DNA from 4 places in the Micromonospora sp. NPDC047074 genome. Region 3 is predicted to be linked to each of the others. Evidence: riboswitches for the same ligand, from Rfam matches in the RefSeq annotation. Region 3 holds a riboswitch; each other region holds the start of a gene.
What was found. Region 3 has a riboswitch for cyclic di-AMP ahead of ABZ809_RS01515 (NlpC/P60 family protein). Riboswitches for the same ligand answer to the same signal wherever they lie in the genome.
Positions count from the first base shown of each region.

Region 1: it holds a riboswitch for cyclic di-AMP, as region 3 does, so the genes downstream of both, ABZ809_RS03815 (hypothetical protein) here and ABZ809_RS01515 (NlpC/P60 family protein) in region 3, are expected to answer to the same signal.
Region 2: it holds a riboswitch for cyclic di-AMP, as region 3 does, so the genes downstream of both, ABZ809_RS13280 (hypothetical protein) here and ABZ809_RS01515 (NlpC/P60 family protein) in region 3, are expected to answer to the same signal.
Region 4: it holds a riboswitch for cyclic di-AMP, as region 3 does, so the genes downstream of both, ABZ809_RS10190 (C39 family peptidase) here and ABZ809_RS01515 (NlpC/P60 family protein) in region 3, are expected to answer to the same signal.

Region 1 covers NZ_JBEYVB010000002.1:34,895-42,515, forward strand. Annotated here, with positions in the region: gene ABZ809_RS03805 (MarR family winged helix-turn-helix transcriptional regulator) at 1-163, opposite strand, end outside; gene ABZ809_RS03810 (carbonic anhydrase) at 364-1,098, shown strand; gene ABZ809_RS03815 (hypothetical protein) at 1,219-2,235, opposite strand; cyclic di-AMP (ydaO/yuaA leader) riboswitch at 2,239-2,370, opposite strand; gene ABZ809_RS03820 (YibE/F family protein) at 2,537-3,889, opposite strand; gene ABZ809_RS03825 (hypothetical protein) at 4,218-4,733, shown strand; gene ABZ809_RS03830 (DUF305 domain-containing protein) at 4,816-5,445, shown strand; gene ABZ809_RS03835 (metal-sensitive transcriptional regulator) at 5,737-6,039, opposite strand; gene ABZ809_RS03840 (cation transporter) at 6,189-6,398, shown strand; gene ABZ809_RS03845 (hypothetical protein) at 6,425-7,426, shown strand; gene ABZ809_RS03850 (heavy metal translocating P-type ATPase) at 7,438-7,621, shown strand, end outside.
Region 2 covers NZ_JBEYVB010000007.1:113,751-121,371, forward strand. Annotated here, with positions in the region: gene ABZ809_RS13265 (5'/3'-nucleotidase SurE) at 53-877, opposite strand; gene ABZ809_RS13270 (PfkB family carbohydrate kinase) at 874-1,851, opposite strand; gene ABZ809_RS13275 (SRPBCC family protein) at 2,041-2,508, shown strand; gene ABZ809_RS13280 (hypothetical protein) at 2,620-3,687, opposite strand; cyclic di-AMP (ydaO/yuaA leader) riboswitch at 3,700-3,831, opposite strand; gene ABZ809_RS13285 (cation diffusion facilitator family transporter) at 3,987-4,904, opposite strand; gene ABZ809_RS13290 (AAA family ATPase) at 4,984-7,101, opposite strand; gene ABZ809_RS13295 (alpha/beta hydrolase) at 7,249-7,621, opposite strand, start outside.
Region 3 covers NZ_JBEYVB010000001.1:299,185-306,805, reverse strand. Annotated here, with positions in the region: gene ABZ809_RS01520 (peptidoglycan recognition family protein) at 1-1,168, opposite strand, end outside; cyclic di-AMP (ydaO/yuaA leader) riboswitch at 1,418-1,552, shown strand; gene ABZ809_RS01515 (NlpC/P60 family protein) at 1,565-2,605, shown strand; gene dcd (dCTP deaminase) at 2,677-3,255, opposite strand; gene ABZ809_RS01505 (pyridoxamine 5'-phosphate oxidase family protein) at 3,334-3,882, shown strand; gene ABZ809_RS01500 (zinc metalloprotease) at 3,989-4,978, opposite strand; tRNA gene ABZ809_RS01495 (tRNA-Gly) at 5,268-5,341, shown strand; gene ABZ809_RS01490 (hypothetical protein) at 5,517-6,515, opposite strand; gene ABZ809_RS01485 (SigE family RNA polymerase sigma factor) at 6,512-7,033, opposite strand; gene ABZ809_RS01480 (MFS transporter) at 7,538-7,621, opposite strand, start outside.
Region 4 covers NZ_JBEYVB010000005.1:46,028-53,648, reverse strand. Annotated here, with positions in the region: gene ABZ809_RS10210 (polysaccharide pyruvyl transferase family protein) at 1-667, opposite strand, end outside; gene ABZ809_RS10205 (acyltransferase) at 921-2,183, shown strand; gene ABZ809_RS10200 (hypothetical protein) at 2,274-2,759, shown strand; gene ABZ809_RS10195 (hypothetical protein) at 2,906-3,712, shown strand; cyclic di-AMP (ydaO/yuaA leader) riboswitch at 3,981-4,120, shown strand; gene ABZ809_RS10190 (C39 family peptidase) at 4,345-5,190, shown strand; gene ABZ809_RS10185 (alpha/beta fold hydrolase) at 5,297-6,040, shown strand; gene ABZ809_RS10180 (CDP-glycerol glycerophosphotransferase family protein) at 6,073-7,621, opposite strand, start outside.

The DNA.
Region 1 (7,621 bases), on a different contig from region 3:
CGATCGCCTGGGCGGCCCGCTCGGTGACGCCCACCTCGTCGGCGACGTCCCGGAGCCGGGCGGTGGGGTTGCGGGCGATGGCGAGCAGCACGTGCCCGTGGTTGGTGAGGAACGTCCAGTTGCGGGTGCTCCCGTGCTCCCCTGTCGTCGCCATGCCCGCCATCGTATGGTGCGCGTTTCGGGCCCGCCGGGTGCCCTCGCGGGAAGCTTGGGTGGTCCGCTTGTGCGGGCCCGACCAACATATGAAATGCATATCACGCATCCCTTGACGTACCTTGCGCTGCGTGTGACGGTGGTGGCAGCCCGCGTCCAGGGTCGGCCCCGGGTGACCAGGTCGTGCACGTCAGGGAGCGAGGTGGCGGGATGAGCCGTCCCGGATCGCCAGGCACTCAACCGGGCCCGGAGCGGTCGCTCCCCGTGCCGGACACCAGCGGTGACCCGTTCGCCGTGCCCGTGACGCGTGAGCAGGCACTCGCCGAGCTGCACGCCGGGAACCGGCGGTTCGTCACCGGCGCCCCGCGCCATCCCAACCAGGACGCCGGTCACCGCGCGGCGGTCGCCGACGGGCAGCACCCCTTCGCCGTGATCGTCGGCTGTTCCGACTCCCGCCTCGCCGCCGAGATCATCTTCGACCGCGGCCTTGGCGACCTCTTCGTGGTCCGCACCGCCGGGCACACCATCGGCCCCGAGGTGCTGGGCAGCGTGGAGTACGCCGTGACGGTGCTGCGTACGCCGCTGGTGGTGGTGCTCGGGCACGACTCCTGCGGTGCCGTCCAGGCGGCGCGTGCGGCGGACGCGACCGGCAACCCGCCGGGCGGGCACCTGCGCGCCGTGGTGGAGGCCGTGGTGCCCAGCCTGCGCCGGGCCGCCGCCGAGGGGGTGGACGAGATCGACCGGATCGTCGACATCCACATCGCGTACACCGTCGAGGCGATGGTGGACAGCTCCGCCGTGCTCGCCGCCGAGGTGGCCGCCGGGCGGTGCGCGGTGGTCGGCATGTCGTACCGCCTGGCCGCCGGTGAGGTGCGGACGGTGGCCGGGGTGCCCGCTGACGCGGTCGACGTGGCCGAGCCGGCCGCCAGCGCCGCGCTCGCCTGACTCCATCCGTCGAACCCGGCCCCGCACGCTCCCCGGCCGGCCGCTCGCCTGGCGACGCCCCCCCACGACACAGCAGGGCCGCCCCGGACGGATCGGGGCGGCCCTGCTGTGTCGCAGAGGCTAGAGCAGTGACACGTGGACGTGGTCCGTGTGGTTCGACGGGCCGCTGTAGGAACTCCAGCCGGTCGTCGGGAACCAGATCTGCCGGTTCCAGATCACGTAGTAGATGCCGAGCCGGTCGGCGTTGCGGACCAGGAACGCGGTCAGGTTGTTGCCGTACATGTAGGTGTCGTCGTTGTGCCAGGGGGAGAAGCCGCTCCTCTGCAACGACCAGTCACAGGCCCGGCCCTTCGGATGTTCGTACGGCCCACCGGAGCGGTAGCAACCGACGAACCGGTTGAAGCCGGCCCGCTTGACCTCCTTGTACATGTGCAGCGTGCGTGCCGTGATGCAGCCGGAGGTGGTGGGGTCGTTCTCGGTGCAGCCCAGCGGCTTCCAGTCGCCGTCGGCGGTGCGCCCCGGGGCCATCCTGGCCACCGGCGAGGTGGCGACCACCTTGCCCTTGGTCAGCCCTCTGCCGCCCACCAGGGCCAGGGCCTTCTCCGCCTCGCGCTTGCCGCGGTTCAACTCGTTCGCGAGCTTCGCCTGCTCGCGGACCTCGGCGTCGAGCGCCAGCTTGGCCTGCTCGGCGCGGGTCTTGACCGCGTTCACCTCGGCGAGCTTCTTGGAGTTGACCATGTTCAGCTCGTCGAGGGCGGCGGCGCGCTGGACGAACGAGTCGGGGTCGGTGGTGCCCAGCAGCATCGACACCGCGCCGATCCGCCCGGTCCGGTAGGACTGGGCGGCGATCTGGCTCACCTGCGGGGCCAGCGCGTCCAGTTGGGCCTGCGACCGGTCGACCTCCAGGGCCAGTTCGAGCTGGCGCTTCTTCGACTTCGCCAGCTTCGCCTTGGCCTGCACGTACGACCGGGTCCGGGCCTCGATCAGGTCGTCGAGCAGCTTGGGCTCGTCGTCCCCGTGCCCCGAGGGTTTGGGTGGGGTGGGCGCCGCCACCGCCGGAAGGGGTCCGGCGAAGACCGCCAGGGCGGCGAACACGGCCACCACGGGCGTCAACCAGCGGCGTAGGGGTGCCGTCACAGTTTTCCCTTCCGTCGACCGCCGACCGGGTTAGCTGACGGGTTCGGGGCGGAAGTGGCCCCTACCGCTGTCGCGGATTCACCCCACGTGCCTGGGTCCCCGGCTCGCCTTGCGGCGATTGGGCGGTGGCACCGCAGGCGCCGCTGCGCGCCTTCGGCGGTGACCGGCAGCGAGATTACCCGAGAGGCCTTCCTGGGATCTACGTCCCTAAGCCGACTAAATGCGTCATTTCGTGACGGCGGAGGGTGACCAGTGACGCGTTTATCAGGATCGAAGTCCCGACCCGTCACACTGCGTGGTGTCACCATGCGGTCTCCGTACTCCTGCCCCCGTCGGGCCATCCGCTGCGGGCGGTGGCAGTCGGGTCCGTGGCGCGTGCCCCGCCGAGCGCCTCCAGCGCCTCGGACCGGTCGGCCGCCGGTCGGGGAGCCGGCGTGGTCGGGGGTTCGGCTTGCTCGGAAACTTCACCGCCGCGCCGCCCGGCGGTGGTCACCACGGCCGCCAGCCCGGTGGTCAGCGGCACGGCGGCGATCAGGCCCAGGGTGGCGACCGCGCTGCGGACGATCTCCTGGGCCAGGAACTCGCTGGTCAGAATCTGGGTCACCGCCCGGGAATCGGCGGTCAGCAGGAGCAGCACCGGCAGGGAGGCGCCGGCGTACGCCAGCACGATGGTGTTCACCGTCGAGGCGATGTGGGCGCGGCCGACCCGGGTCGCCGCGCGGTAGAGCTGCATCCGGGACAGCCCCGGGTTGGCGTGCGCCAACTCCGTGACCGTGGCGGCCTGGGTCACCGTGACGTCGTCGAGTACGCCGAGAGATCCGATGATGATCCCGGCCAGCAGCAGGCCGTGCAGGTCCACGTCGACCTGGAGCACGGACAACGTGGTGGCGTCCTCGGAGCCGAACCCGGTCAGGTGGGTCGCGGCGGTGGCGATGGTGCCCAGCACGCCGGTCAACACCAGGCTGCCCAGCGTGCCGAGCACGGCTACCGAGGTCTGTGCGGTCACGCCGTGGGTCAGGTAGAGCACCACGAACATGATCAGGGCGGCACCGACGACCGCGACCAGCAGCGGGGGGCTCCCGGCGCTGATGCCGGGCAGCACGAAGGTCAGCAGGATGGCGAAGCTCGCCGCCAGGCCGGCCAGCGCGGCCAGCCCGCGCCACCGCCCGAACGCGACGATCGCGGCCGCGAAGAGCACCACCAGCCAGACCAGCGGCTTGCCGCGCTGGTGCTCCGCGATGTTGTAGGTGCTGATCGAGGGGTCGGCGGGGTCGGTGAGCTGGACCAGGATGATCTCGTCGCCCACGGCGACGGCCGGCGCGCCGGGACCGGCCGGCACCGGCGTCTCCACCTGCTGACCGGCGGCGGGGCCGTCGTCCACCCGTACGGTGACCGTCCCGCAGGGGCCCTGCGCCCCGTCCGGGCCTCCCTCCGGGGTTTCCGGGGCCGGTGGGCACGGCTCCGTCACCACCCGCGTCACCGTGCCGTGCTGCCGGGGCGGTTCGGTGCCGGCCGCGGGGTCGGGCGCGTCCCACGGCCACAGCACCAGGGCGGCGATCAGCGTGGCGACGAAGAGGGGCACCACCGTCGCCACGAGGATCCGTCGCACCCCGGGCGGGGCGGATGGAGCAGGCCGGGTGTGGTCGGCGCCCATCGAGTCTCTCTCCCAACGATTCCGGGCGGGGGCGTGCGGGCGGGCCGGTTCAGCCCCGTCGCGTTGCCGGGGCGTGGACCGTACCCGTGCGGCGGTGCGGTGACGTGCCGCGGTCGTCGTCCCCCGCCCGGTCGGGGGCGCGCGGCGGGCGGTACGAAATCCGGAGGGTCACCGGCCGAATGGTAGCCACCCCGGCGTCCCGGCGCAGTTCGTGCGGGCGGTGTCGGGGTGTGGGTCCGGCCGGAACCGTTGTGATTCCGGTCCCGGTCGGGTGTCGTGCCCGCGTGGTGGCCCGCGGCGGCCGGGCCGACCCGCTAGCGTCCCAGGTGTGCGGACGACGGTGACGGCGGCGTGGTGGGCCCGGGTCCCGCTGCTCGTCTGCACGCTGCTCGGTCTGGCCGCGATGCACACCATCGGCCACGACTCGCACCCGACGGGACACTCCGGCACCCCGCCGGCACACGCCGCCGGGCCGGCACACGCCGCCGGGCCGGGTTCGCACGGCGACGGGGTGGGCGCGCCGGTGGTGGCCCGGCCCGACACCCTTCTCCCGTACGCCGCCGGATCGGTTCTCCGGTCCGGCGCGGGCTGCCCCGGTGACTGCGGGTCCGACCGGCTCCTGCCGTCCAGTGGCCCGGGCGGAGGGCTGCCCGGTTGGGGCGTGTGCCTGGCGGTGCTGGGTGCGTTCGCGGTCACCCTGCTGTTCGCCGCGCTGCTGTCGGCCGTCGTACGCGCTGCCGGCCCGCCGGGGGGTGGCTCGGGCGGCTCCGCTCCCTCGTCCCGGGCCCCGCCACCCCGGCCGGTGGGCCTGCGGCTCGCCACGGTCTCGGTGCTGCGCAGATAGGACGCGTCCGGTGCGGTCCGGCGGTACGCCGTTCCGCGCCCTCGTCGTGCTGCGTACGTTCCGACATCGAAAGGCCCAAGACATGACTATTCGTACCCTTGTGCGCCGTGCCGCCCTGGCCGGCGTCGCCCTCACCGCCGTCCTCGCCGTGACCGCCTGTGGTGACGACGACCACTCGTCGCCAGGCACGGGGCACGGCACGCCCGGCAGCGGCGGGCCGTCGGCCACCGCCACCGGCGCGGCCGCCTTCGGCGACGCCGACGTGATGTTCGCCCAGATGATGATTCCGCACCACCAGCAGGCGGTGGAGATGGCGGACCTGGCCGCGACGCGCGCGGCGGACCCGGAGGTCAAGCGGCTCGCCGCGGAGATCAAGGCGGCGCAGGCGCCCGAGATCGCCACGATGAGCGGCTGGTTGACGGCCTGGGGGAGGCCCGCGCAGTCGCCGGGAGCCGAGATGCCGCACATGGACCACGGCATGCCCGGCATGATGTCCGACGCCGACATGACGAAGCTGGCGGCGGCCTCGGGCCGGGAGTTCGACCGGCAGTTCCTGACCATGATGATCGCCCACCACGAGGGCGCGATCACCATGGCTCGGGACGAACTGGCCCGGGGCATGAACGCTGAGGCCAAGGCCCTGGCCGAGCAGATCGTCAGCAGCCAGCAGGCCGAGATCGACACGATGAGGAAGATCCTCGGTCGGTTGTGATCCGGTGGCCCCGGCGCCTCTTTCGGGGGGCGCCGGGCCCATGCGCGCCGCGCTGGCCCCCGGGCCCCGGGCCCATGCGCGCCGCGCTGGCCCCCGAGACCGCGGACCCCGCCGCGCCACCCAAACCGCCCCGAACGAGACATCACTCCGCCCTGCCCCTTGCCGGCCCCTCGGCGATCTTGCACTTCATGCCCGGACAAAGCCGACATTTCAACCCAGAGTGGGGGCTGGAAGTGCAAGATCGCGAGCCAAAGGCGGGTGCGGGAGTCCCGCCGTCGGGGGGCCGCGGACTCAGCCGCGCTTCATCAGGCGCCCGACGGCGGCCATCATCTCGGTGGCCATCTCGTCGGCGCGGCCCTCGGCGGCGCCCTCGCGCATGCAGTGCCGCGAGTGCCCGTCGAGCAGGCCGAGCGCGACCTTGTCCAGAGCGGCCTGGATCGCGGAGATCTGGGTGAGCACGTCGATGCAGTAGCGGTCCTCGTCGACCATCTTCTCGATGCCTCGGACCTGCCCCTCGACGCGGCGCAGCCGCGCGAGCAGCTGGTCCTTGGTGGCGGTGTAGCCCCGGGTCGGGGCGGGCGTCGGTGTGGTCATGGGGTCGAGGATACCGTACCCCTCGGGGGTATGGTACGGTGCTCGGTGTCCGATACCCCCACCCGGTAGGGGTACATGATCTAGGCAGCGTTCCGCCTCCGATTTACCCCCTGGGGGTATAGGCTTGGCGGAGTCGAGAGGAGAGTTCGATGGTCACCACGACGTACCAGGTGCAGGGCATGACCTGCGGGCACTGCGCCACCTCGGTCAGCGCCGAGGTCGGCGCGATCACGGGCGTCAACGACGTACAGGTCGACGTCGCCGCCGGCAAGGTCACCGTCACCAGTGCAGGTCCGTTGGACACCGACACCGTGCGCGCCGCCGTCGACGAGGCCGGCTACGAGCTCGTCGGCGCCTGACGGCCACGGAGAAAACGAGGCACACCATGAACACGGCGACGAAGCTGAGCGGTTTCGCCCTCGGCATCGCGGCGGTGTTCGGCGCGACGTACGGGGTCGGCCGCGTGGCCGGCCCCGTGACCCCGCCCGCCGAGACCCGTCACGACCCCAGCGGCGACCACGGGGCCACCGGCGAGGGCGACCACGGAGGCGAGCAGGGGGGCGCGGCCCACCTGCCCGGCGGGCTGCTCGTCTCCGACCGCGGCTACACCCTCCGCCCGGTCGACGCCGCGGCCGGGCAGTTCGCCTTCCAGGTCACCGGCCCCGACGGCCGGGCGGTCACCGCGTACGACGTGGCGCACGACAAGCGCATGCATTTGATCGTCGCCCGCCGCGACCTCTCCGGCTTCCGGCACGTACACCCCGAGATGGGGGCGGACGGCACCTGGCGGGTCGACTCGCCGCTCGGCGGACCCGGCGTCTGGCGGGCGTTCGCCGACTTCACCCCGACCGGTGGCGAGGCGTTGACGCTCGGCGTCGACGTGACCGTACCCGGCGCGCTGACCGGGCGGCCCCTGCCCGCCCCGGCGACCAGCACCACGGTCGACGGCTACACGGTCACCCTCGCCGGCACGCCCCAGCCCGGCCGCACCGCCGACCTGACCCTGACCGTGAGCCGCGACGGCGCGCCGGTCACCGATCTTGAGCCCTACCTGGGGGCCTACGGCCACCTGGTGGCGCTGCGTCAGGGCGACCTGGCGTACCTGCACGTGCACCCGCACGGCGAGCCGGGCGACGGGTCGACCAGGCCCGGCCCCGACGTGAGCTTCTCGGCGGAGATGCCGTCGGCCGGTGCCTACCGGCTCTACCTGGACTTCAAGCACGGCGGCGTCGTGCGTACCGCCGAGTTCACCGTCGTCGCCGGCAGCCCGGCAGGGCCGGTCGCCCCGGCCCCGACGGGCGTCCCGACGGCGAGCAGTACGCCCGCCGCCACGAGCTCCCCGACCGCCGACGCCGGCCACGGCGTCCCCGGTCACGGGCACGACTGACGGGATCCGTGATGACGACCAGCAGCAAGCCCTTGCCGTACGCGCCGAACCAGATCGAGTTGGCGATCGGCGGGATGACCTGCGCCTCCTGCGCGGCCCGGATCGAGAAGAAGCTGAACCGGATGGACGGGGTGACCGCCACGGTCAACTACGCCACCGAGAAGGCCACCGTCCGGTACGCCGACGAGGTGACCC
Region 2 (7,621 bases), on a different contig from region 3:
CCGGTCACAGACGTCGCGGCGTCGAGCAGGAAGGCTCAGCCGGGTCCGTCGCTCAGTCGCCGCCGAGGCCGGACAGGTCGACGTCCGTCACCTCGGTGACCGCGCGGACGGCCGTGACCGAGGCGTACCCCTCGGCCAGCAGGGCCAGGTCGGTGCCCGGCTGCACCGACTGCCCCGGCTCCTCCAGCGACGTGCGGACGAAGCCGTGCCCGGCCTCCGCCACCGTCATCTGCACCTGGCCGAAGCTGGCCAGCGCGCCGCGCCGCACCCCGCGCAGCCGGTTGTGCGGTACGTCCGGCGCGTTCACGTTCAGCACGCTCTCCACGGGTCCGGCGGTGAGCCGGGGCAGCAGGTCCAGGGCGACCCGGGCGGCGGTCGGCCAGTGCCGCTCCGCGTCGCGTACCCGGGCGGCGGCGGCCACCGCGGCGCCCCCGCTGGCGGCGGTGGCCTCGCCGGCCGAGAGCACGTCGAGCGAGACGGCCATCGCCCGGCAGCCGTTGGCGGCGGCGGTGAAGGCGGCACCCACCGTGCCCGAGTGCAGCACCGCACGCCCGGCGTTGGCGCCCCGGTTGATGCCGGAGAGCACCACCGCCGGCGGTGGCCCGAAGGCGCCGTGCAGCGCGATCAGCGTGATGAAGCCGGGGGAGCCACCCACCCCGAACGCCGGCACCCCCGGCAGGTCCGGCAGTGGGTGCTCGCGGACCACCACGTGCCCGTCGCGCTCCACCGCGGTCATCGCGGCGCTGGTGCCGCTCGCCTCCTCCAGCGGTGCGGCGACGACCAGGTCCAGGCCCCGGTCCGCCGCCGCCCGCGCCAGCGCCTGGATCCCCGGCGCCGCGATCCCGTCGTCGTTGGTGATCAGGACCCGGAGCGTCATCGCCCGGCCGCCCGGTCGGCGAGCTCGTCGGGGGTGGTCCGCTCCTGCGGCCGGCCGCCGGCCGGTACGAGTCGCACCCGGTCCACCAGGCCGGTGATCGAGTCGAGCCGCCCGGTGCCCAGGCCGTGCCGCGTCACGTTGAGCGCCCCGGCCGCCGCGCCGGTGCGGATGGCGGTACGCACGTCACCGCCGCGCGCCACCACGGCCGCCACCCCGGCGGTCATCGAGTCGCCGGCCCCGCGCGGGTCGGCGGCCTCCAACCGGGGCATCGCCACCTCGAAGACCTCGCCGTCGACCAGGGCCAGGGCCGGCTTCTCGGCCCGGCTCACCACCACGTTCTCGGCGCCCTCGGCGTGCAGGTCGAACAACGCCCGGGTGAGCTGCTCCTCGTCCTCGCCGTCGGCGCGGCCGTCGGCGATCAGCTCCTCGTGGCTGACCTTGAGGAAGAAGACGCCGCTGCTCAGGACCGCGGTGAGGTGCTCGCCGGAGAGGTCGACCACCACCCGGCTGCCGTTCGCGCCGAGGTCGGCCGCGAACCGCCGGTAGAGGTCGGCCGGGACCAGCGACGGCTCGTTCGGCCCGCTGAGCACGCTGACCGCGGCGCGCAGCCCCTCGCCGAGGGTCAGGTTGTAGAGCTCGTCCAGCTCGTGCCGGCTGAGCGGCTGGCCGGGCACGTCCACGATCTCCCGCCGGGAGCCCTCGCGGCGGTCGTGCACGTATCCGCCGCTGCCGGAGTCGCGCAGCACGACCTTCAGGTCCACCCCCTCGCTGACCAGCAGCGGCTCCAACACCTGGCCGATCTCGCCGCCGAGCGCGGTGCAGAGCACCACGTCGACCCCGAGCGACAACACCATCCGGGCCTGCCACACGCCCTGCCCGCCGGGGTGCAGGTGTAGCTCCGGTGCCTCGCTGGGCTGGTCGACGGTCACCGTCAGCCGGGGCGTGGGCGCGAAGACCATCACGTGCCCGCTCATCCGCCGAATCCGTCCATGCGCACATCCTCCACCGGCCGACACGTGCGGCGACCATCCATCTGCTGACCGTAGTGGGGCGGCTGCGTACACGCCGGCTGACCAGGTGTGATCGGCGCGCCGTTGCCAGCGGGTCGGGCATGGGCGACGATCGGGCGACGATCGGGCGACCACCGAGGGCGGGGGGCCGGCATGCTCAGGCGAGACTCGTTCAGCTACACCGTCCAGGCGTGCTGCTCCCTGCCGGAGGCCGCCGCGTTGCTCGCCGACCCCACCCGGCAGGAGCACCTGCACCCGTTGATCGTGCGGGTCCGCCGGGTGCCGCCCCGCCCCGGCGCCCGTGCCAGCTACGAGATCACCGATCGGCTGGCGGCCGGGCCGGTGCGCCTGCCGGTCACCTACCGGGCCGACGTCGTCGTCGACGACCCGGACGAGGTCGTCATCGTGGCCCGCCAGTGGCCGGCCACCACCGTGCGCAACCACACCCGGTTGCGGGCGGAACCGGACGGGTCGGTCCGGATCGACGTTCAGATCACCCTGACCGCGCCCGCACCGCTCTTCGGCTACGCGTTCCGCCAGGCCCGCGCCGCCCACCTCGGGCTGGCCGCCCGCCTCGCTGCCGCCCTCGGCCCGCATCCGGGCGAGCAGCCGGCCGGCTGACCGCCCGGGCGGCTGCGGGGGCGCGCGGGAGCACCGCCGTCCGTGCGTACGCCGCCGGCCGCGGGCGGCCCCGGTGGCCCGCGCCGGGCGGGTCACCGGGGCCGGAAAGCGTCAGTAGACCGACAGGTGCACGTGGTTGGTGTGGTCGCTGGACGGGTCGCCGTTGGCCCCGCTGTACGACTTCCAGCCGCTGCTGGGCAGCCAGATCTGCCGGTACCAGATCACGTAGAGCACGGCGAGCCGGTCGGCGTTGCGCACGAAGTACGCGGCCAGGTTGTTGCCGTACGTCCGGTCGCCCCCGGTGGCGTCCCCGCCGAAGCCGCCCTTCTGGGCCGCGAAGTCGCAGGCCCGGCCCTTCGGGTGCTCGCCGGAGCCGCCCGAGCGGTAGCAGGAGACGTAGCGGGTGAAGCCCGCCGCCTTGGCCTGGTTGAGCGCGTGCAGGGTGCGCGGGGTGATGCAGCCGTTGGCGGGGGTGGGGTCGTTGACGCTGCACGACTCGGACGGCCAGGAGCCGTCGGGGTTGCGCGGCGCCGCCTTCGCCGTCTTGGTCGAGGTGCCGCCCGGCGAGCCGCCCCCGCCCGCGGCCTGCTGCCGGTTGGCGACCGTCAGCGCCCGCTCGGCCTGTTCCTTGCGCTTGGCCATCACGGTGACCTGCTTGCGCTGCTCCCGGATCTCGCCGTCCAGGGCGAGCTTGGTGCGGGTGGCCTCGTCGCGGGTCCGCTGGAGGTCACGCAGGGCGCGGTCCTCGTTGGCGGCGACCGCGTCGAGGGCGGCGGCCCGGTCCAGGAAGCCGTCCGGCGAGTTGGCGTTGAGCAGGGCGGAGGCGGCGCCGAGCCGGCCGGTGCGGTAGGCGACCCCGGCGATCTCCCCGACCTTCGCGGTGCGGTCGGCCAGCTCGGTCTCGGTCGTCTTGAGCTGGACGGCGAGCTGCTGCTGCCGCTTGGCCGACGTCTCCAGGGCGCGCTTGGCGTCGAGGTAGCCCTTGCTGGCGGCCTCCAACTGGGCCCGCAGAGCGGGGGTGCCGCCCTCCTCGTCCTGCCCGGGTGCCGCGGCCAGCAGGCCGGTGCGGGCCGCGGCCGCCGCCGGGGCGGCGGTGACCGGGGCCACCGCGGCGCCGAGGGCGAGCGTTGCCGCGATCAGGGCCGCCATCCGGGCGGCACGTCGTCGTACGGGGGCCATCACTGGCATACGTGTTCCTTCCGTCAGCCGCCGACCGGGTTAGCTGACGGGTTCGGGACGGAAGATCCCTACCGCTGACGCGGATGCACCCCACGAACGTGGTTCCCCGGTTCGCCCCGAGGGGCGATTAGGCGGCGGCCACCGCCGGCACCGGTGGGGTGCCGCCTGGCGGAGGCCGAAGCCGAGCCTACCGGTGCCCGTGTGGTCGATGTAGCGCACGTGACTCAGCGTGCGCCCATCGAATACGGCCAAACCCGGCAGAAGGCAACAATACTACCGCAGATTTAAGGTTCTGCTCATTACCACTCGACCGCCCCGCAGGCCCCGGTGGCGGCTCCCGGCTCGATCTGCAACGTGGCGTGGTCGATCTGGAAGTCCTCGTGCAGGGCCGCACGGGCGGCGCCCAGCACCGCGCCGACCTCCGCGCCGGGCGCCATGGTCAGGTGCGCCGAGGCCACCTCCATGCCGGAGGTCAGCGTCCAGACGTGCAGGTCGTGCACCTCGGCGACGCCGGGCACGGCGGCCAGCCGGTCGTGCACGGCGGTGACCTGGAGGTGCTCCGGTGCGGCCTGCACCAGGATGCGCAGCGCGGCCCGCCCCAGCCGCCAGGTGCGCGGCAGGATGAACAGCCCGATCGCGACCGCCACCACCGGGTCGGCCCACCACCAGTCGGTGACGGTGATCAGCAGGGCCGCCCCGATCACGCCGAGTGAGCCCAGGAGGTCGCCCAGCACCTCCAGGTACGCGCCGTGGACGTTGATGCTCTCCTTCGCCCCGGAACGCAGCAGCGCGAAGGCGCCGATGTTGGCGAGCAGGCCGAGCACGGCGACGACCAGCATCGGGCCGGCCAGCACCTCGGGCGGGTCGCCGAAGCGCCGCACCGCCTCGATCACGACGTAGACCGCGACGCCGGAGAGCAGCACGGCGTTGGCCAGCGCCGCCAGCACCTCCAGCCGGTAGAGGCCGAAGGTGCGCTGCGGGTCCGCCCCCGCCCGCCGGGTGGCGGTGATCGCCGCGAGCGCCATGCCGATGCCGAGCACGTCGGTGAACATGTGCCCGGCGTCGCTCAGCAGGGCCAGTGAGCCGGTGCGGAAGGCGGCCACCGCCTCCACCACCATCAGGCCGGCGAGCAGCCCGAACGCCGCCCAGAGCCGGCCCTGGTGGCGGTGCGCGGCGTTCGCCACCGAGCCGTGATGGTGGTCATGACCTGCGCCCACGCGACCACCTTCCGTCAGGCGTCCGGATCCGCGTTCAATGTATGTTCACATCGCTATGTGTGCAAGTGAGTGTCGGGCGTCAGTCGGTCGGATCGACGGTGGTCAGCCGCTGGGTCGCCCGGGAGAGCGCGACGTAGAGCGTGCGTACCCCCGAACCCGGATCGGACCGGATCTCGCCCGGGGCGACGAGGACGACGCCGTCGTACTCCATGCCCTTGGCCTCCAGGCTGGTCACCACCTGCAGGCGCGGCGCGGCGAGCGCGCCCAGCCAGCCGGCCACCTCGTCGCGGCGCGGCACCGGCGTGATCACGCCGACGGTGCCCTCGACCTCGGCGAGCAGCGCGGTGGCCGCCGTCACGACGGCGGGCCGGAGCTCGGCCCTCGGCACCGCCAGCTCTACCGGGTCGACGCCGGTGGAGCGCACCGCCCTGGGCAGCGGGAGATCCGGGTGCAGCCGGCGGATCTCGGCCGCCGCCACGGCGAAGATCTCCGCCGAGTTGCGGTAGTTCGTGGTGAGGGTGAAGTGGTGCCGCTTGCGCCGGCCCAACGCCTGGTCCCGGGCCCGCTCCAACTCCTCCGGATCGCCCGTCCAGGCCGTCTGCGCCGGGTCGCCCACCACGGTCCACGAGGCCAGCCGGCCGCGCCGGCCGATCATGCGCCACTGCATCGGCGAGACGTCCTGGGACTCGTCGACCACCACGTGCGCGTACTCCCGGTAGTCCTCCGGACGCTCCCGGGCCGCCTCCCGGGCGGCGCGCTGCCGGTCAGCGAAGGTGCTCAGCTCGCGGACCCCGCCGGCCAGGCGGAACGGGTCCCGCTTCGCCCGGGCCGGCCGCATCGGCTTGCCGAGCAACGCGTCCAGCTCGTCGAGCAGCGCGATGTCGGCGATCGTCAGCCCGGCGTGCTCCAGGCTCCGGTACGCGTCGGCCAGCAGCCGGATCTCGGCCCGGGAGAGAATCCCGGCGGCGTACCGGTGCAGCCGGTCCGGGCGGGCCAGCCAGCCCAGCACGTGCCGGGGGTGCAGCCGGGGCCACCACGCCTTCAGGAACTCCCGGAACTCCGGCCGCTCGGCGATCTCGTCCTCGAACGCGCGCTGCTCCGGCAGCCCGCCGATGCCCAGCCGGCGGGCCTGCGCCCAGAGCGCCGCGAACACCCCGTCGAAGCCGGCCCGGCGCACCTCGTTGCGCCGCGCGCCCCGGGGCATCGCCCGGTCCCGGATGCCGTCCAGCTCGCGGCGCTCCAGGCGCAGCAGCGTCCCCCGGTAGAGCAGGCGCAGCTCGGTCGGGCCGCCCGGCACCGCGTCCCGGGCCGCCCGCTCCAGCACCCGCCGCATCCGCAGCGAGCCCTTGACCGCCGCCACGGCCGGCGGATCGGTGCGGGTGGCGGCCATGCCGGGGAAGAGGGTGCCCAGCGAGTGCAGCGTGGCGGTGTCCTCGCCGAGCGAGGGCAGCACCGAGGCGATGTACTCGACGAAGACCGACGACGGGCCGACCACCAGGATGCCGCCGCCGGCGAACCGGCTGCGATCGGAATAGAGCAGGTACGCGGCCCGGTGCAGCGCCACGGCAGTCTTGCCGGTGCCCGGGCCGCCGGACACCAGCGTCACGCCCGAGCCGGGGGAGCGGATCGCCTCGTCCTGCTCGCGCTGGATGGTGGCGACGATGTCCCGCATGCCCCGGCCGGTGGCCTTTGACAGCGTGGCGAGCAGCGCGCCGTCGCCGACCACCGCCATGTCGCCGGGGGCGGCGACGGGATCGAGCAGGTCGTCCTCGATCCGGGTGACCCGCTCGCCCGAGGACTGGATCGTGCGCCGGCGCACCACGCCCAGCGGTTGCGCCGGGGTGGCCTGGTAGAAGGCGGCGGCGGCCGGGGCCCGCCAGTCGACCACCAGCGTGGCCGCGTCCTCGTCCCGGATGCCGAGCCGCCCGACGTGCAGCACCTGCCGGTCGTGCAGGTCCAGCCGGCCGAAGACCAGCCCTTCGTGCTCGGCGTCCAGCCGGTGCCGCTGCCGCGCGGCGTGGAACACCATCGCGTCCCGCTCGACCAACGCCCCGAAGTTGCCCACCCGGGCGAGCCGGTAGCCCTCCTTCTCGGCGCGGACCGCCGAGCGGCGCAGCTCGGCCAGCCGGGCGTACACCCGGTCGAGATGCCGCTGCTCGACGGCCATCTCCCGCTCCAGGGTGGTCTGGTCGGTCACCGCTCGTTCCTCCTGACGTCGGCGGCGGGCGGGCGCGAACCGCGCGTACCGCGCCAGGCCAACCGCAAGAGGGTACGGCCCGCGCGCAACGGGCAGCGCCACCGGTACGGGAAAGGAACGGGCGTCACATGCCTGCGGAACGCCGCCTCAGCCGGGCCGGGCGTCGCCGGGCACGCCGGACCCGGCGGCGGCGAGCGCCCGGCGGAGCACGCCCGCCACGGCCGCGTTGACCTCGTCGGGGCGCTCCATCATGAGCATGTGCCCGGCCCCCGGGCAGACGGTCAGCTCGGTCGCGGGCAGCGCGGCGGCGATCGACTCGGCGCACGGCGGCGGGGTGAGCCGGTCCCGGTCGCCGACCAGCGCGGCCGCCGGCAGGTGGGTGAGCCCGGTGAGGGTCTCCAGCCGGTGCTGCGACCCGATGGAGGCGCGGAACCCGCCGATCGAGCGCAGCGAGGCACGGGCCACCGCCGAGGTGACCAGCCGGATGTCGTGCGGGTCGCAGCCGTCGCCGAAGAGCATC
Region 3 (7,621 bases):
CCAGCGGGATGTTGTAGGCCCGCGCCAGGTGCCGGACCAGCTTGGCGGAGGTGCGGTACATCGCCTCGGTGTACCAGGTGCCGTGCCCCGCGAAGCCCTCGTGCTCCAGGCCGATGGACTTGGCGTTCACGTACCAGTTGCCGGCGTGCCAGCCGACGTCCTTGGTCTTGATGTGCTGGGCGATGTGCCCGTCACTGGAGCGCAGCGTGTAGTGCCAGCCCACCCGCTTCGGGTCCTTGACCAGGTTGACGCTGGGCCCGAAGTAGCCCTCGGTGTCGTGGATGACGATGTACTCGATCTTCTGCCGGGACGGCCGGTCGGAGAGATCGTGGTTGCCGTAGTTGCCCAGGGTGGGCCCGAAGTTCTGGTAGGGCGCCGGGATCCACTCGCAGGAGATCGTTTCGGGGCACTCCAGCCCGTCGGGCCGGGCGAGCTTGCGCAGGCCCAGCCGGTCCAGCCAGGAGCTGTCCGGCTGGATCGCGAGGGCGGCCAGCGTGACCCGCTGCCCGTCGTCGGTCAGCCGGCTGTCGCCGGTGCTGATGGTGGTGTACACCTCGTTGGCGAAGGCCGCCGCGGCGTCGGCGGTGTCCGCGCCCGAGTAGCGGGCCACCGCGCCGTACCAGGCCGCCGGGTCGGTGTCGGCGCCGACCGGGGCGCCGATCTCCTTCTGGTACGCGGCCAGCAGCGCCGCCCCGCCGCGGATGTTCGCCGTGACGTCCGTCCGCAGCGCCTCCTCGCTGGCGCCCGTCAGGCTGGCGGCGGTGTCGAGCGTCTGCAACGACGGCTCGGCGGGCACCGGTTCCGCCTCGGCGGGTGCCTCCGGGGCCAGGGACACGCGGGAGTCGTCGCCGCGCGGGTCCTCCGAGCCCTCGTCGTGGTGGCCGCCCCCGGGCAGGGCGGCGACGTGCTCGGCGTCGGTGAGGTGCATGGGGCCGAAGCCGCCACTGGTGCTCGGCGTGCCTGCGTTGGTGTCCCAGCGGGACTGCAGGTAGGAGACTCCCAGCAGGACGCTCTCCGGCACGCCGTACTCGGCTGCCGCGGCGGCGTACTGCTGCTGCCGGTCGGTCGCCGGCGCTGCGGCGGCGGATCCGGCGGCGGTGAGCGGCGTCGCGGTCAGGGCGGCGGCCACGGCGGCGGCCAGCAGGACGCGTCTGCTCCTCGTTGTCACTGACAGGTGCATCAGACCCCCAGTTCGGACGGGCAAATGTGGGGCCACCTTCGCCCCGCCCGCAGCCTTTGGTCAATACCTTTCCGTCAGACACTTCAGCAGGAAGAAAATCTTCGCCGCCCGGCTTGCGGTCCCACCGGCCGGTCGGGCACGGAGTGTCAGGGCCCGGAGGGTTGCGGATCGATAACGGTCGTCTCTACTCTGGTCATTCGTCGGCCGGTGACAGTCCGTCCATCCGGGGCGGGCGACGGTCCGACACCGCCGAGTCGCTCCCGAGCGAGCCGGGGACCCAGGTTCCCGGGGTGAATCCGCAGCCACTGCGGTAGGGCGCCCCCTTCCCGCCCGAACCCGTCAGCTAACCCGGTAGGCGGTACGGAAGAAGGAGTACGAAGCCCGGTGGCACACCATGCCCCGCGGCCACCGTCGGCACGGTCGGTGCTCGCCGACCCGACGACGGCTGCGCCGCGCCCACGCTGGTACCGCTGCACCACCGCCCTCGCCGCCCTGGCCGCGTTCGCCGTCGTCCTGACCGGCGGCGCCACGGCGGCACACGCCGAACCGACGGTCGCCGAGATCGAGCGCCAGATCGACGAGGACTGGAACAAGCTCGAACCGATCATCGAACGACACAACGCCACCCGAGGAGACCTCGCCGCCAAGCGGAAGCAGGCCGACGCGCTCGCCGCCCAGATCAAGCCCCTGCAGGAGCGGGTCGACCAGGCGATGGCGAAGGTCAACGCGCTGGCCGTCCGCGCCTACAAGGGCGAGAACGTCTCCACCATCAACGCCCTGCTGGGCAGTCGCTCACCGAGCCAGGTGGTGGGGCAGCTCGAACTGCTCGACCGGTTCGCCCAGCACCAGCAGGAGGACGTGCGGCAGGTCGCCGAGCTGCGTGACCAACTGGCCGCGAAGAAGGCGCCGCTGGACGAGATGGTCGTCCAGCTCGCCCGGACCGAGGCCCAGCTCGCCGCGAAGAAGAAGCAGATCAACGCCGAGATCGACCGGTTGCAGAAGCTGCGGCTGCGGATCTACGGCAACGGCGGCGGCGGGCCCCTGCGCCCAGCCCCCTGCCCGGCCAGCTATCCCGGCGGCGCGGCCGGCGTGGCGGTGAAGTTCGCCTGCGCCCAGATCGGCAAGCCCTACGTCTGGGGCGCCGAGGGGCCCAACTCGTACGACTGCTCCGGGCTGATGCTCGCCGCCTGGGCGAAGGCCGGGGTCTCGCTGCCGCACAACGCCGCGCAGCAGCGCCGGGTCACCGCGACCGTCAGCCGGGGCGAGCTGCGCCCTGGCGACCTGGTCTTCTACTACAGCGACCTGCACCACGTCGGCATGTACGTCGGCGGGGGCTGGGTGGTGCACGCCTCCCGGGCCGGGGTGCCGATCAAGATGAAGAAGGTCGACGACGGCCCGATCCACAGCTACGGCCGCCCCGGCTGAGACGTAGGGAAGGGCACCTTCCTAACGGAATCGGTAGAGGAAGGTGCCCTTCCTGACACATGGCGGCAGGGTCAGCCGGTCGGCCAGGTGCGCCACTGCTGCCAGGAGCGGCTGGGAGTCGGGCCGCGCTGCCCCTGGTAACGCGAGCCGTAGACGGCCGAGCCGTACGGGTGCTGGGCCGGCGACGAGAGCCGGAAGATGCAGAGCTGGCCGATCTTCATGCCCGGCCAGAGGGTGATCGGCAGGTTGGCCACGTTGGACAGCTCCAGCGTGACGTGACCGGAGAAGCCCGGGTCGATGAAGCCCGCCGTGGAGTGGGTGAGCAGGCCCAGCCGGCCGAGGCTCGACTTCCCCTCCAACCGCCCGGCGAGCTGGTCGCCGAGCGAGATGACCTCCAGCGTCGAGGCGAGCACGAACTCGCCCGGATGCAGCACGTACGGCTCGCCCTCGGGCACCTCGACCATCGACGTCAGGTCGTCCTGCTGTTGCGCCGGGTCGATGTGGGTGTAGAGGTGGTTGTTGAAGACCCGGAAGAGCCTGTCCAGGCGTACGTCGATGCTGGAGGGTTGCACCAGCGCAGGCTCGAACGGCTCCAGCGTGAGCGTGCCCGCCTCGATCTCGGAGACCAGGTCGCGGTCGGAGAGCAGCATCGCAACACCTTAGCGAGCGATGTGCGTGACCTGCGTGTCGGAGTGCATCTTCGTACGTTTGTTCGATAGAATGCCGGCATGGCTTCCTGGTCCGAATTCGCCGCCGACGAGCCCCGCCTCGCCGACGGGATCCGCCTCCTCATGCAGCAGTACGGGCCGGGCTTCGGCTACCTGGCCACCGTCCGCGCCGACGGTGGGCCCCGGGTGCACCCGGTCTCCCCGGTGATCACCGACGAGGGGCTCTTCTGCTTCGTCGTCGACTCGCCCAAGCGGCGTGACCTGGAGCGCGACGGCCGCTACGCGCTGCACTCGTTCCCGCCGGAGGAGAGCGACGACGAGGCCTACGTCGCCGGTCACGCCCGGCCGGTGACCGATCCGGCCCGGGTCGCCCGGCTGGCCCGGGGCCACCGTGCCGCGCCGCAGGTCGACTGGCGGATCTTCGAGTTCACGGTCGACGTGGCGATGCTGGCCCGCCGCGAGCCCGGCGTCGCGGGTGGTGTGGGCGGCGTCCACGGCGGGCCGGCCGTCCAGGTGTGGCTCGATCCCCGGGCGACTGCAGCCGGCACCGCCGTGGTCCCCGAGACGTGGTCGGGGGGCGGCGGCCAGGCCGCCCGCCCGGCCGCCTGAGACGCGGCGTGGCGCTCCGGGTCGTCCCCCTCCGGGGCGCCACGCCGTGCAAGACATCGGTGCCGGCCCCGTCGAGCGGGGCCGGCACCGATGGCCGTACGCGAGATCAGGCCGCGCGGTACGCGTTCCAGGCGGTCAGCATGCGGCTGGCCTGCCCGGCGGTGAACTGGTACATGCAGGAGTCGTACGTGTAGTCCATGAAGTTGGTGATCGGGTCGGTACCCGGGGCGGTGCAGGTGTCCCGCCCGGTCGGGCACTCGTAGGCCGGCGACGCCTCGGCCGCCGTGTCGCTGACGCTGTCGCCCGAGCCGGAGCAGCCGCCCTGGAAGGTGTGGTAGAGGTTCAGCCAGTGGCCGACCTCGTGGGTGCCCGTGTCGCCCTGGTTGTAGTTGGTGGCGGTGCCGCCCGGCAGGGATTCGCTCAGCACGACGACGCCATCCATGCTGCTGAGCTTCCGGGTCGGGAAGGTCGCCCAGCCGAGCAGGCCGTCGCTCAGCTCACCCAGGTAGATGTTGAGGGTGTTCTTGCCGCCCTCGCGCAGCGACGACTTCATCGACCGCTCCGCCGAGGAGCCCTGCACGATCGGGAACCAGGCCGGGTTCGTCACCCGGTTGATCTTCTGCAGTTGGAAGCCGAACGCGGTGGACGCGCCACCGGTCGCCCCGCTGAAGGACTGGTTCAGCACGCTGATCTGCGAGTTGATCATCGAGTCCGGGATGTTGCCGCCGGCCCGGGTGCTGTTCTCCTGGATCACGTGCACCACCACCGGGATGGTGACGGTGGCCAGCGTGGTGGAGGCGGCACCGGCGCCGGTACGGAAGCGCGCCCGCTCGCGCAGGGCGGCGGCCAGGTCGGCCTCGCGCTCGTGGGTCTCCGCGAGGGTCAGCTCGTTCGGCTCGTGCTTGGCCTCGCCGCCGTGCTTGACGCGGGCGTCCGAGTGGACGTCGGCCGGCTCGACGCAGACCTCGCCCGGGGCGGCGGAGAAGGCCGAAGCGGCCGGGACGACGCCCACCGCGGCGGTGCTGAGCAGCAGCGCGAGGGTCGTCGACGCGACACCGGCCGTACGCCGGGTCAGCAGGTTGGGACGGAGTCCCATGGGCCCACCTCTTTCTGGCGACGCGACAGGGGGTATGTCACGCCATGGCTGAGAACGTTGGGCAGACGTTACAACCGATCGATGAGTTTGAGAACGCCTATATGTTGCGCTGGTGAAACTTTTTCGTCCGGCAAGTCCTGTCGCCGCTGTCCGGCCTCCCGGCCTACGCGATCTTGGAGCGAGCGGGCCCTCCCGGGGGCGTCCTCCTGCCAAGATCTCGTCGCCACGTCACGCCGAAGGGGGTGCCTCAGTGCACCGTCGCGACGACTCAGGTACAGTGGTGCCGCCTGCGGGTGTAGTTCAATGGCAGAACATCAGCTTCCCAAGCTGACAGTGCGGGTTCGATTCCCGTCACCCGCTCCAGCGCAAAGGCCCTGGCCAGGACGTCAGTCCCGGTCAGGGCCTTCGATGTTCCACGATCGGCAATCACGCGACGTGCCCGTAGCGTGCTATCAGCTCTGGCCCCTGACCGGCGGATCAATCTACCGGTCAGGGGCCGACCTCCGAGGTCTCACGCCGACGGGCGGGAAGAGTTCGGTCAATCCTTGGTGGCACGCTCGGCCGCAGCGCGGTCACTCGCCACGATGAGGTCGAGCAACTCCTTGCCCAGCCCGGCCGGGACCCGGACGCGACCACCACCGGTCGAGATCGCCTGCGGGCAGGTCGCGTCACCCAGCACCACCGTGACGTCGTTGAGGGCGATTCCGACCGCACCGGGCATCTGCAGGGTGCATTCCTCACCGGCGGGCACGGGATCGCGCAGCTCGGTGAGTCTTGTCCGGATCTGGGTCAGCGTCCTGGCGTCCATCGCGGTCACCATCGGGCCCGCGTCCTCGGTGACGGCGCTGGTGATGCGGTCGGGCAACGCCAGGCCGCCGGAGGGCGGAGCCGGCGGGCCGGCGGGCCAGGTGACGCGCTTGAGCAGCTGCTCGCGACCCTTCTCGTCGCCCGAGATGAAGACTCCCGTCGCCAAGGACTCCTCATTGAAGGCGCGGTACATCGATATGGGCTCGATTTCCTGCACGACTTGGAGTAATTGCTCGTCCTTGACCACCAGCCGGTCCGGGTTGACGTACAGGGGGAAGGCGTCCCGCACGAGAGCGATCCACGCTTGACCTTCTGACTTGCACTTGGATGGTGCAGCCACGGGTTGGCCAGGAACGCCACCTCTTAGGCGGCCCGGTCCGCGACGCTCGGCGAGGTAGACGGTGTGTGGCTCGGCGTTGCAGGTGTCGAAGGTCGTGACGTTGCTCGTTCGCCAGCCCTCCGGGACGGCCACGGACAGGCCATCCAGGCTCACCGTGGTCTCGGGCGATCCGGCGGCCTCGTGCCGGTCCGGGGGCGCCGTTGCGAAGGGCAGGGCCACGACGGCCGCGACCGCGGCGGCGACAGCGCTGGCGCCGGCAGTTCCCCAGGCGTGGCGGCGCTGCACGCTGCGACGCCCGAGGCTGACCAGCCGGGAGGTGGGATCGGTCTCGGCCGGCGTCACGGAGGCGGCTGCGCGTTCGAGTAGTTCGCTGACGTGGGTGGGATTCACGAAGTCTCCTTGGAAGATCCGACGAACAGGCCACTGGCGCGCAACGCCGCCAGGGCACGCGATGTGCGGCTCTTGACCGTTCCCACCGCAACGCCGAGGGTCTGCGCCACCTCGGCCTCGGAGGCGTCGGCCCAGAACCGCAATACGAGCACCACCCGCTGGTCAGCGGGCAGCCGGCGCAGACTGGCGAGCACTTGCACGCTGAGATCCGACTGGTCCGCGAAGCCACGACGGGACGCATCCGGCAGTTCCTCGGTCGGCACCTCGCCGCGCCAGCGCCGGCGCCTGGCCCGCATCGCGGTACGGACCATCACCTGCCGGACGTACGCCTCCGGTCGCCCGTCCGGCACGCTCAACCGATGCCACGACCGATAGGCCGCGATCAGGCCCTCCTGGGCGAGGTCCTCGCCCAGGCGGCCGTCACCGGTCAACAGCGCGCCGAAGCGAACGATCTCTCGGTCCCGGCTGGCGACGAAGTCCTCGTAGCCGGCGGGTTCCGCTCTGCGAAGCAAGCCCATACCTAACTAAGGGTCCTGGACCTGCGCGATGGTTCCCCTGTCTGGCCGCCGGTGACGGCAGCAATCCCGTCCAAGGCGGGGCAGCCGCACGTCAGGGCCCGGGTACCACCGTGGCACCCGCCATCGAGGCGAGCACTGTGCCCCCTCCTGAGCTGGTCGGGCCATTAGCGGGCCATCACGCCTGGCCGCTCCAGGTCACTCCAGGCCGCGCGAAGGGTTGCCGAGCTGGCAGCAGCGTCGGTTGTCAGCGGATCTTGTACGGTTCCCAAGCTGACAGTGCCGGTTCGATTCCCGTTACCCGCTCCAACATGAAAGCCCTGGTCAGGGCGCGCAGATCCCGACCAGGGCTTTCGGCGTTCACCGGACCCGCGATCATGTCTCGGGCCATGCACGGGCCACTACCGGCGCCGGTCCACTTCCTCCGGCCATCCCGTCGTCCGGGTCGTCGGGCTGCTTCCGGCCCGTTTGAAAGGAGGTTTCGCTGCGGCCCGTTCCGGTTGTCCGTCACGGCGAGGCGATCACGAGTGGGCCCCGACATCCCAGCGCCCACACGGTGAGCGCGAAGCAGCAGAGCACCGCGCCTGTGAC
Region 4 (7,621 bases), on a different contig from region 3:
CCTGCGGCAGGTAGCGCAGGTTCGGGTAGCGCTTGTGGTGCCACTCGACGATCTCCGCCATCGACTTGACGTACGGCGAGATGGTGAGCGCGAGCCGGTCCTCCGGCGCCAGCGCGGCCTTCTTCTTCTCCACCCGGAAGCTGTCGCCGTGCAGGAACATCGACGGACAGCCGATCACGTCGACCGCGGAGAAGCCAAGGGTGCGCAGGTAACTCTCGGTGATCTCGCCCCGTACGCCGATGCTGTGCGAGCGGTCCAGCACCGCCCGGACGAACCGGGTCACCACGTCGTCGATCGGGCGCAGGTACTCCCGGTCGCCGTGGATGTTGGTCTGCACGCCGACCCCGAGCACCACCACGGGGATCTTCAGCCGCTCGATCAGCTTGGTCATCGTCTCGACGCGGTGGGCGTAGCTGCGGCGGAAGGCGTTGGCCAGCGGTACGACGTAGACGTCGTACCGCTCGTTGATCATGTCGGCGTCGCGCGGGTTCACCTTGAACCCGGTCGAGGTGATCTCGGCGGTCGCGGTGCGCAGCAGCTTGTGCGCGGCGTGACTGAAGACGAGGTTGCCGTTGTTCTCGCCGATCCAGTTGCGCGCGTGGGTCTCCTCGGGCGAGTAGCTGTCGAAGGGGCCCTTCTTGGCCCGCATCAGGATCCGCCGATGCATCTGTGCCCACCTCTCGTCACCCTGGGGTCACGGAATAGTAGGCCACGAGCGGACGTGGGCATAGCGACCTGTCATGCCCGCCACGGGACGGGACGGTTCGATCACTCCCGGATGGGGCGGAACGGTAGCTACCGGACGGGACGGAAGGATCGCCGGGGACGGCGGGTATGGTGCCCGGCGGGCGGTGCCGACCCGGAGCCGCCACGGAGCGTCCTCGTGGGCGTCCGACAACGGAGCCGAGGAGGAGACGTACGTGCTGGGTGATCCCGCGGATCGTCGGGAGGCCGGCGCGACGGGTGCCGCGACCACCCGGTCGGCCGGCCGCCTGCCGTCGCTGACCGGGCTGCGTTGGGTCGCCGCGCTGCTCGTCTTCGGTTTCCACGCCGGGACGATGGGCATCATCGCCGAGCCCGGGCACAAGGCGGTGGTGGACTTCGTCTTCACCCTCGGCCTCTCCGGCGTGCAGTTCTTCTTCATCCTCAGTGGCTTCGTGCTGGTCTGGTCGGCGAGGCCGACCGACACCCGCCGGGCGTTCTGGCGTCGCCGGGTCGCCAAGATCTGGCCCAGCCACGTGCTGCTGTGGGCGCTGGCCCTGGCGGCGGCGGCCTGGTTCGCCGACCCCGTGGACCGGCTCGTCGCGCTGGAGAACCTGTTCCTGCTCCAGGCCTGGGACCCTCGCCCGGGCCACTTCTACAGCATCAACACGGTCAGCTGGTCGCTGTCCTGCGAGTTCTTCTTCTACCTGTGCCTGCCGTTGGCGCTGCCCCTGATCCGCCGGGCCCGGCCATGGGCACTGTGGACGGTCGTGGTGGCGGTGCCGTTGCTGATCCTGGCGCTCTGGCCGGCGCAGGCCCTGGTGCCCGAGGAGAGCCGCTGGTGGTTCACCCAGATCTTCCCGCCCGTACGGTCGCTGGAGTTCTGGATGGGCGTGGCCGCCGCCGAGCTGATGCGGCGCGGCCGGTGGCGGGGGCCGAGCCTGCCGGTGGCCAGCCTGCTCTTCGTGGCCACCTGGGTGATCGCCGCCCAGTGGGTCCGTGCCGAGCTGTGGGCGGCGCTGCTCTCGGTGGCGTACATCCTGATCATCGCGGCGGCGGCGGACGCGGACGTGCGCGGGCGGCGCTCGCCGTGGCGGTCCCGACCGATGGTCTGGCTCGGCGAGGTCTCCTTCGCCTTCTACCTGGTGCACGTCCTCGTCATGATCAGCGTGCTCCGGCTCACCGGCGACTGGGGAGTCGGCTTCCCCGGCTGGTGGGGGCCGGCGGTGGTGCTCGGCTTCCTGCTGGTCAACCTGGTCCTCGCCGGGCTGGTGCACCGGTACGTCGAGACCCCGATGATGCGTCTGCTCACCCCGCGCCGGCCGGCCCGGGCGACGCCGCCGGGCGCGGACGCCGTCGGCGAGCAGCCCGGCGATCGGGGGCCGGGCGCACCTGCGGAAGCGCGGGGCGGCGCCGTCCCGCGGCCCCGGTCCGCCGACCCGCGGACCGACCACCAGCAGGCGTACGTCGACTCGCGCTGACAGGCCGGCTCGGTCCATCCTGGCCGGTGCGGCGCGTCGACACGCCCGGTGACGCTGCGGGCCGCGGTCGGTGACGGTAGCGTTGGTCGCGTGCCAGCCGCCGCCTCCACCTGTCCGCTGTGGTGGATGGCGCGCTGGGCGGTGCGGCTGCTGACCGGCCTGGCGGTCGCGGTCGCGTTCACCGTCGGCGCCGGGGTGCTCCCCGCCGCCGCGTCGCAGCTCGGGGTGCCCGGCGCCCTGGCGGTCGACTCCACGCCACCGGCCTTCCCCCGCGCCGATGGCGTCGCCCGCGCGGATGGCGTCGCCTGCGCCGATGGCGTCGCTAGCGCCAACGGCGTCGCTAGCGCCGGCAGTGTCGTCCACGCCGACGGTGCCGTCTACGCCGGCGGTGTCGATCGGGCCGACGGCCGAGAGGTCCGGGTCGATCGTGCCGACGACGAGGCCGCCCAGGCCGGCACCCGACCCGGCGCGCCCGCCGCCCCGGCCCCGACCTGCCCGGCCGCGGCCGGCCCCGACCGGGTGCTGGTCGGAGCCGCCCCAGGTGCCTCCGGTTCCCGGGCCCCGCCGCGCCGCTGAGCCGTGCCACCCGTGGGGGTGCCCCCGCGACCGCGTCCGCCGAAGCTCATCACCGCACCCGCCCGACGGCGGCCCGTGGCGTCGCCACGCCCGCCCGGGCGCCGCGTGCGCCCCGTTGCCGCACTCGCTGCCGTGAGGTGCCGACCATGGAGATCGTCCTCTACCAGTTCCTGATCGAGGTGCCGCGGGCCGTCGCCATCTGGTCCGGCCTGCTCCTGCTGGCCCTGGCCGTGCTCGCCGTGCTGGTCGCCCGCCCGGAGGGCACCCGTCCGGTCGGCGAGTCGGCCGTCGTGCCGGTCGACGACCCCGCCACCGAGGCGGCCGACCTGCGTCGCTACGCCGGGGAGGTGGCCGTCGCGGCGGCCCGGGCCGCCCGGACCGCCCGGCGACGGCGGGCCGACTGGCTCGCCGCGCAGGAGGAGGCCGATCGGGCCTGGCGGGCGTACGACGAGGCGGAGACGGTCGCCCGCCGGTTCACCGGGGCCGCCGGCCTGCCCGTCCCGCGCACCCCGAGCACGCCCGCCGAGTACGCCGCCCGGGAGCGCTGGCTGCACCACGCCGCGCTGGCGGCCCACTGGCGTGGCGACCTCACCGGCCGCCAGACCGGCGACGTGTTCGGCCGCCGGGCCGGCTGGGATCCCCGTCGGCACCCGGTCGAGCAGGAGATCGTGCTGGCCCGCGCGGTGCGCGACGCGAAGCGGGCCGGCCACCGGGCCGCCGCCGAGCGGGAAAGGGCGGCGTGGCGCGACGCCGACCTGGCGGCCGAAGCGGCGCGCGCACTGGCCCGGGAGGCATACACGGCAGCCTCCCGTCTCCACCCGGCGACGCCCGCCCCCCGAATCGGCGATCTTGCAGTTTCCGCCCCGGCGAACACGGCATTCGCCGCAATTCACGGGCCCAAAGTGCAAGATCGCGGGAGGCGGCGGGCCGGGCTGGTCCCGACGTTTTGGTGACGCCGGTCACGGCGGTGGAGAAACGGTCATTCCGGTGTGGTGGGGGTGATTCTCGTCGGGGGTTCGACGCCGATGTCCGCCAATCGTCCCGTTGTTGCCCCTTAGCGCCTCTGAAAACGGTCGTCCCATTGAGTCAAGTCAGTGCCGAGGTGACCACAAAAAATGTCTTCGGATCAAGGTTTAAGCAGGTGGAGGAGGGTTGGCAGGGCGCGTGACGGACAGTAGTGTCGGCCCGTCCGGTGCGGTACCCGATCGCAAGAGGCGACGCCGCGCCGACCCGCCTAATCGTGAATACGAACCGGGGACCCACTGCTCCATGGGGTGAATCCGCGAGCCTACGGCCCGCGGTAGGGCGTTCTTCCCGCCCGAATCCGTCAGCTAACCCGGTCGGCGGTGCCGGAAGGAGTTCCATCCTCGTGCAGCACCAATACACCCCTCGGTCGGCCCGCCGTCTCCACGGGGCCGTGGTGCCCGTACTCGTCCGGCCACAGGCCGCGAGCTGAGCCACCGGTCACCGTCCGCCGCCCGGCATTCCGGGCGCATCCCCTGAGTGCTCCACCGTCCGCACGGACGCCCGTCCACGCGGCCGGTCCGCCCTGCCCTCGGCACGGAGCCGCTCACCCCCCGAGCCCGTGGAGGAAACCGTGAAGCACCACCTGAAGCGACACCTGCGTCGCCTCACGTCCGAGCGCCCGTACCAGGTGGCCGCCGCGTCCGCCGCGGTGCTGGTGCTGGCGTCGGGCACCGGCGCGCTGCTGGCCGGCACCGACGACGACCCCGCCGCCGCGCAGGCCCCGGTGTCCGCGACCGAGCAGCGGGACGACACCGCCGCCTCGCGTGGCCAGGCCCGGATCGCGACCGTCCCGTCCACCGGCGCGCCGGCCACGTCCAGCGCCGCCCCGTCGGCCAAGGCCACCACCGCCGCCCCGGACCCGGACCTGACCCGCAAGCCGGAGCCGCCGAAGCCGCCGAAGTCCAAGATCCTGGACTACGACTACCAGGCCCAGACCACCTTCTACAACTGCGGTCCGGCCGCCGTCCGGCACGCCCTCAGCGCCGCCGGGATCGCGCGCAGCCAGGACGCCCTCGGTGCGCAGCTGGGCACCGACGAGATGGGCACCGACTCGGCCGAGGACACCACCCGGGTGCTGAACGCGACGGTGAAGGGTGACCCGTACCGGACCCGCATGATCCCGGGCGGCGCCGCGACGCCGGCCCAGATGGACCGGCTCCAGGACGATGTCGTCGCCGCCATCACCGGTGGGCGGGGCGTCGTGGTGAACGTCGCCGGCAGCGCCACGGACAACAGCGGTGGCTGGCACTCGTTCCCCGGCGGCCACTACATCGCGGTGGTCGGCTACCAGGACGAGGGCCGGCTCGTGAAGATCGCCGACTCGGCGAACCCGGCGACCGCGTCGTACTGGATGAGCACGATCGCCCTGGCGAACTGGGCCGCCACCCGCGGCTACTCCGCCTGACCGACGACCTCGACGGGCGTCGGCCCCCACCCGGGGGCCGGCGCCCGTTGTCGGCTGCGGGTCAGGGCCCTCGCCGAGGCATCCGGTGGATGGCACACTGCGCCCCATGGTCGACGAATCGGATGACCGGGACGGCCGCCGGGTCCTGCTGCTGCTGCACGGCATGGGCGCGACCGGCGACGTGTGGCTGCCCTGGGCGCCGCTGCTGGAGCGTCGGTGGGCGGGGCGGTGGCTGGCGCCGGACCTCGCCGGTCACGGCTGGTCGCCGCCGCTGCCGGAGTACTCGTTCGCCGCCCTGGCCGCCCGGGTCGCCACCGGCCTCGGGCCCGGGGACCGGCTCGTCGTGCTGGGGCACTCCCTGGGTGGCGTGGTCGGGCTGGCGCTGGCCGCCCGTGGCGCCGGACTGCCGGTCGACGCCGTCGTCGGGCTCGGCATCAAGGCCGTCTGGTCGCCGGCCGAGCTGGCGAAGGCCGGGGAACTGGCCGTCCGGCCGGTGGCCTGGTTCGCCAGCCGGGACGAGGCGGCCCGCCGTCACCTGCGGGTGGCCGGCCTGACCGGGCTCTTCGCCCCGGACCACCCGGTCGTCGGTGCCGGACTGCGGCAGGTCGACGGTCGCTGGCGGCTGGCGATGGACCCGGCCGCGTTCGCCGTGGGCGAGCCGGAGCTGCCCGCCCTGCTGGCGGCGACCGACGTGCCGGTGCTGCTGGCCCGGGGCGAACACGATCCCATGGTCACCGACGCTCAGCTCGCGGAGCTGGGCGTGCCGGTCGCGACGCTGCCCGGCCTGGGGCACAACGCCCACGTCGAGGCCCCCGAGGCGGTCCTGGACCTCGTCGACGCGTACCGCTGACCGAAGCCGCGCGGCGGGACCGGGCAGGTACGTCAGGTGGCGGGGGAGAGCGACGCGTCGTCCGGGTCGACGGGACGGCCGGCCCCGTCGGCGGCACGCGGGGTCGGCGGGTTCCAGCCCCGGTCGAGCTGGTGCCGGGCGGCTTCCAGGAACGCCTCGGCGTACGACTCGGCGGGGAAGTCGCCCAGGTAGCGGGTCCGGGTGACCCAGCGCGCCGAGGCCAGGGGATCGGTGTCGAGCAGCGCGGCCAGCACCTCGTCCACGTTGGACATGTCGCGCCGCAGCACGTAGCCCGAGCCGGCCAGCGGGAACCGCTCGGTGAACCGGTCACCCTCGCCGCCCATGTCCGTCACCGCGTACGGCTTGCCGGAGTAGAGGTAGTCGGAAATCACCCCCGACACGTCGGAGACCAGCGCGTCAGAGCGGTTCACGCACTCGGTCAGGGTCAGCTCACGACTCGCGGCGGCGCCGAAGACGTGCTGCCGGCCGCTGCGGGCCCGGTCCGCGGCGAGCAGCTCGGTGAGCCGGCCCAACTGTCGCGCCGAGGCCGGGTTCTGTGACGTGTACGGGTGGGCCCGCAGGATCACCGTCGCGCCCCGGGCCAGCAGCCCGCGCAGCAGCGTCTCGGCGACCGGCAGGGAACAGTAGTTGGCGTCCGCGTGGTGGCCGGTCCAGGTCGGTGTGTAGAGCACCGTCGGGGCGGGCCGGCTCGCCGGCTGCTGGCGGACCTCGATCGCCTCGACCTGCGGCCGGCCGACCACCACGAACTTCTCCGCCGGGATGTCGACGCCGGCGCGGGCGTACCGCTCGATGGCGGCCTGACCGGCGACGAAGATCCGGTCGAAGATGGCGGAGACCGGGTTGGCGCTGGGCGCCTTGTCGCTGTCGCCGTGGTGCAGCTGGACGTGGGTCAGCTGGGTGAACCGGATGCAGTGGCTGTTCTTCGCGCCGTGGTTGACGTAGAACGCCACCCGCAGGCTCGGCACCAGCGCCTCGTCCATCGCCTTCAGCGTCGGGCAGTAGACCACCGGCGCGCTGGTGGCCGCCGCCACGGTGGACAGGAACTCCGGCTCCCGCAGCATGACCAGGAACGGCCGGCCGATCCGCTCCAGGTACGGCAGCCACATGGTGACCTGGTATTCGGAGCCGGGCGGGGCGGAGAAGTAGAGCAGGAACTCGGGCTGGTGCCGGCGCAGCGCCCGGGACACCGCCGAGCCGCCGGCCCCCGGCCGGAACCGGCGCCGGGCCAGGTCCAGCCCGACCGCTCCGGCCCCGGCGGCGGCCAGCACGGCGGCGGCCAGCGCGACACCGGCCGGCAGGGTCGCGGCGGCGGCCAGCGCGAGCACGGCGAGCAGCCCCGACAGCGCGTCGCCGAGGCGGGCGGCGACCAGCGGCGTCCAGGCGCGCACCGGCAGGTTCGCGGCCCGCAGCTCCAGGCCGCCGGCGTCCCGCAGCGGACCCACCAGCAGCACCAGCCCCAGCAGGACCAGCGCGGTCGCGGCCAGCGCGGGGTCGAAGCCGGCGTCGAGGCGCCGGGCGTAGCCGACCAGCACCGCCGCCGCGACCAGCACCGTCTCCGCC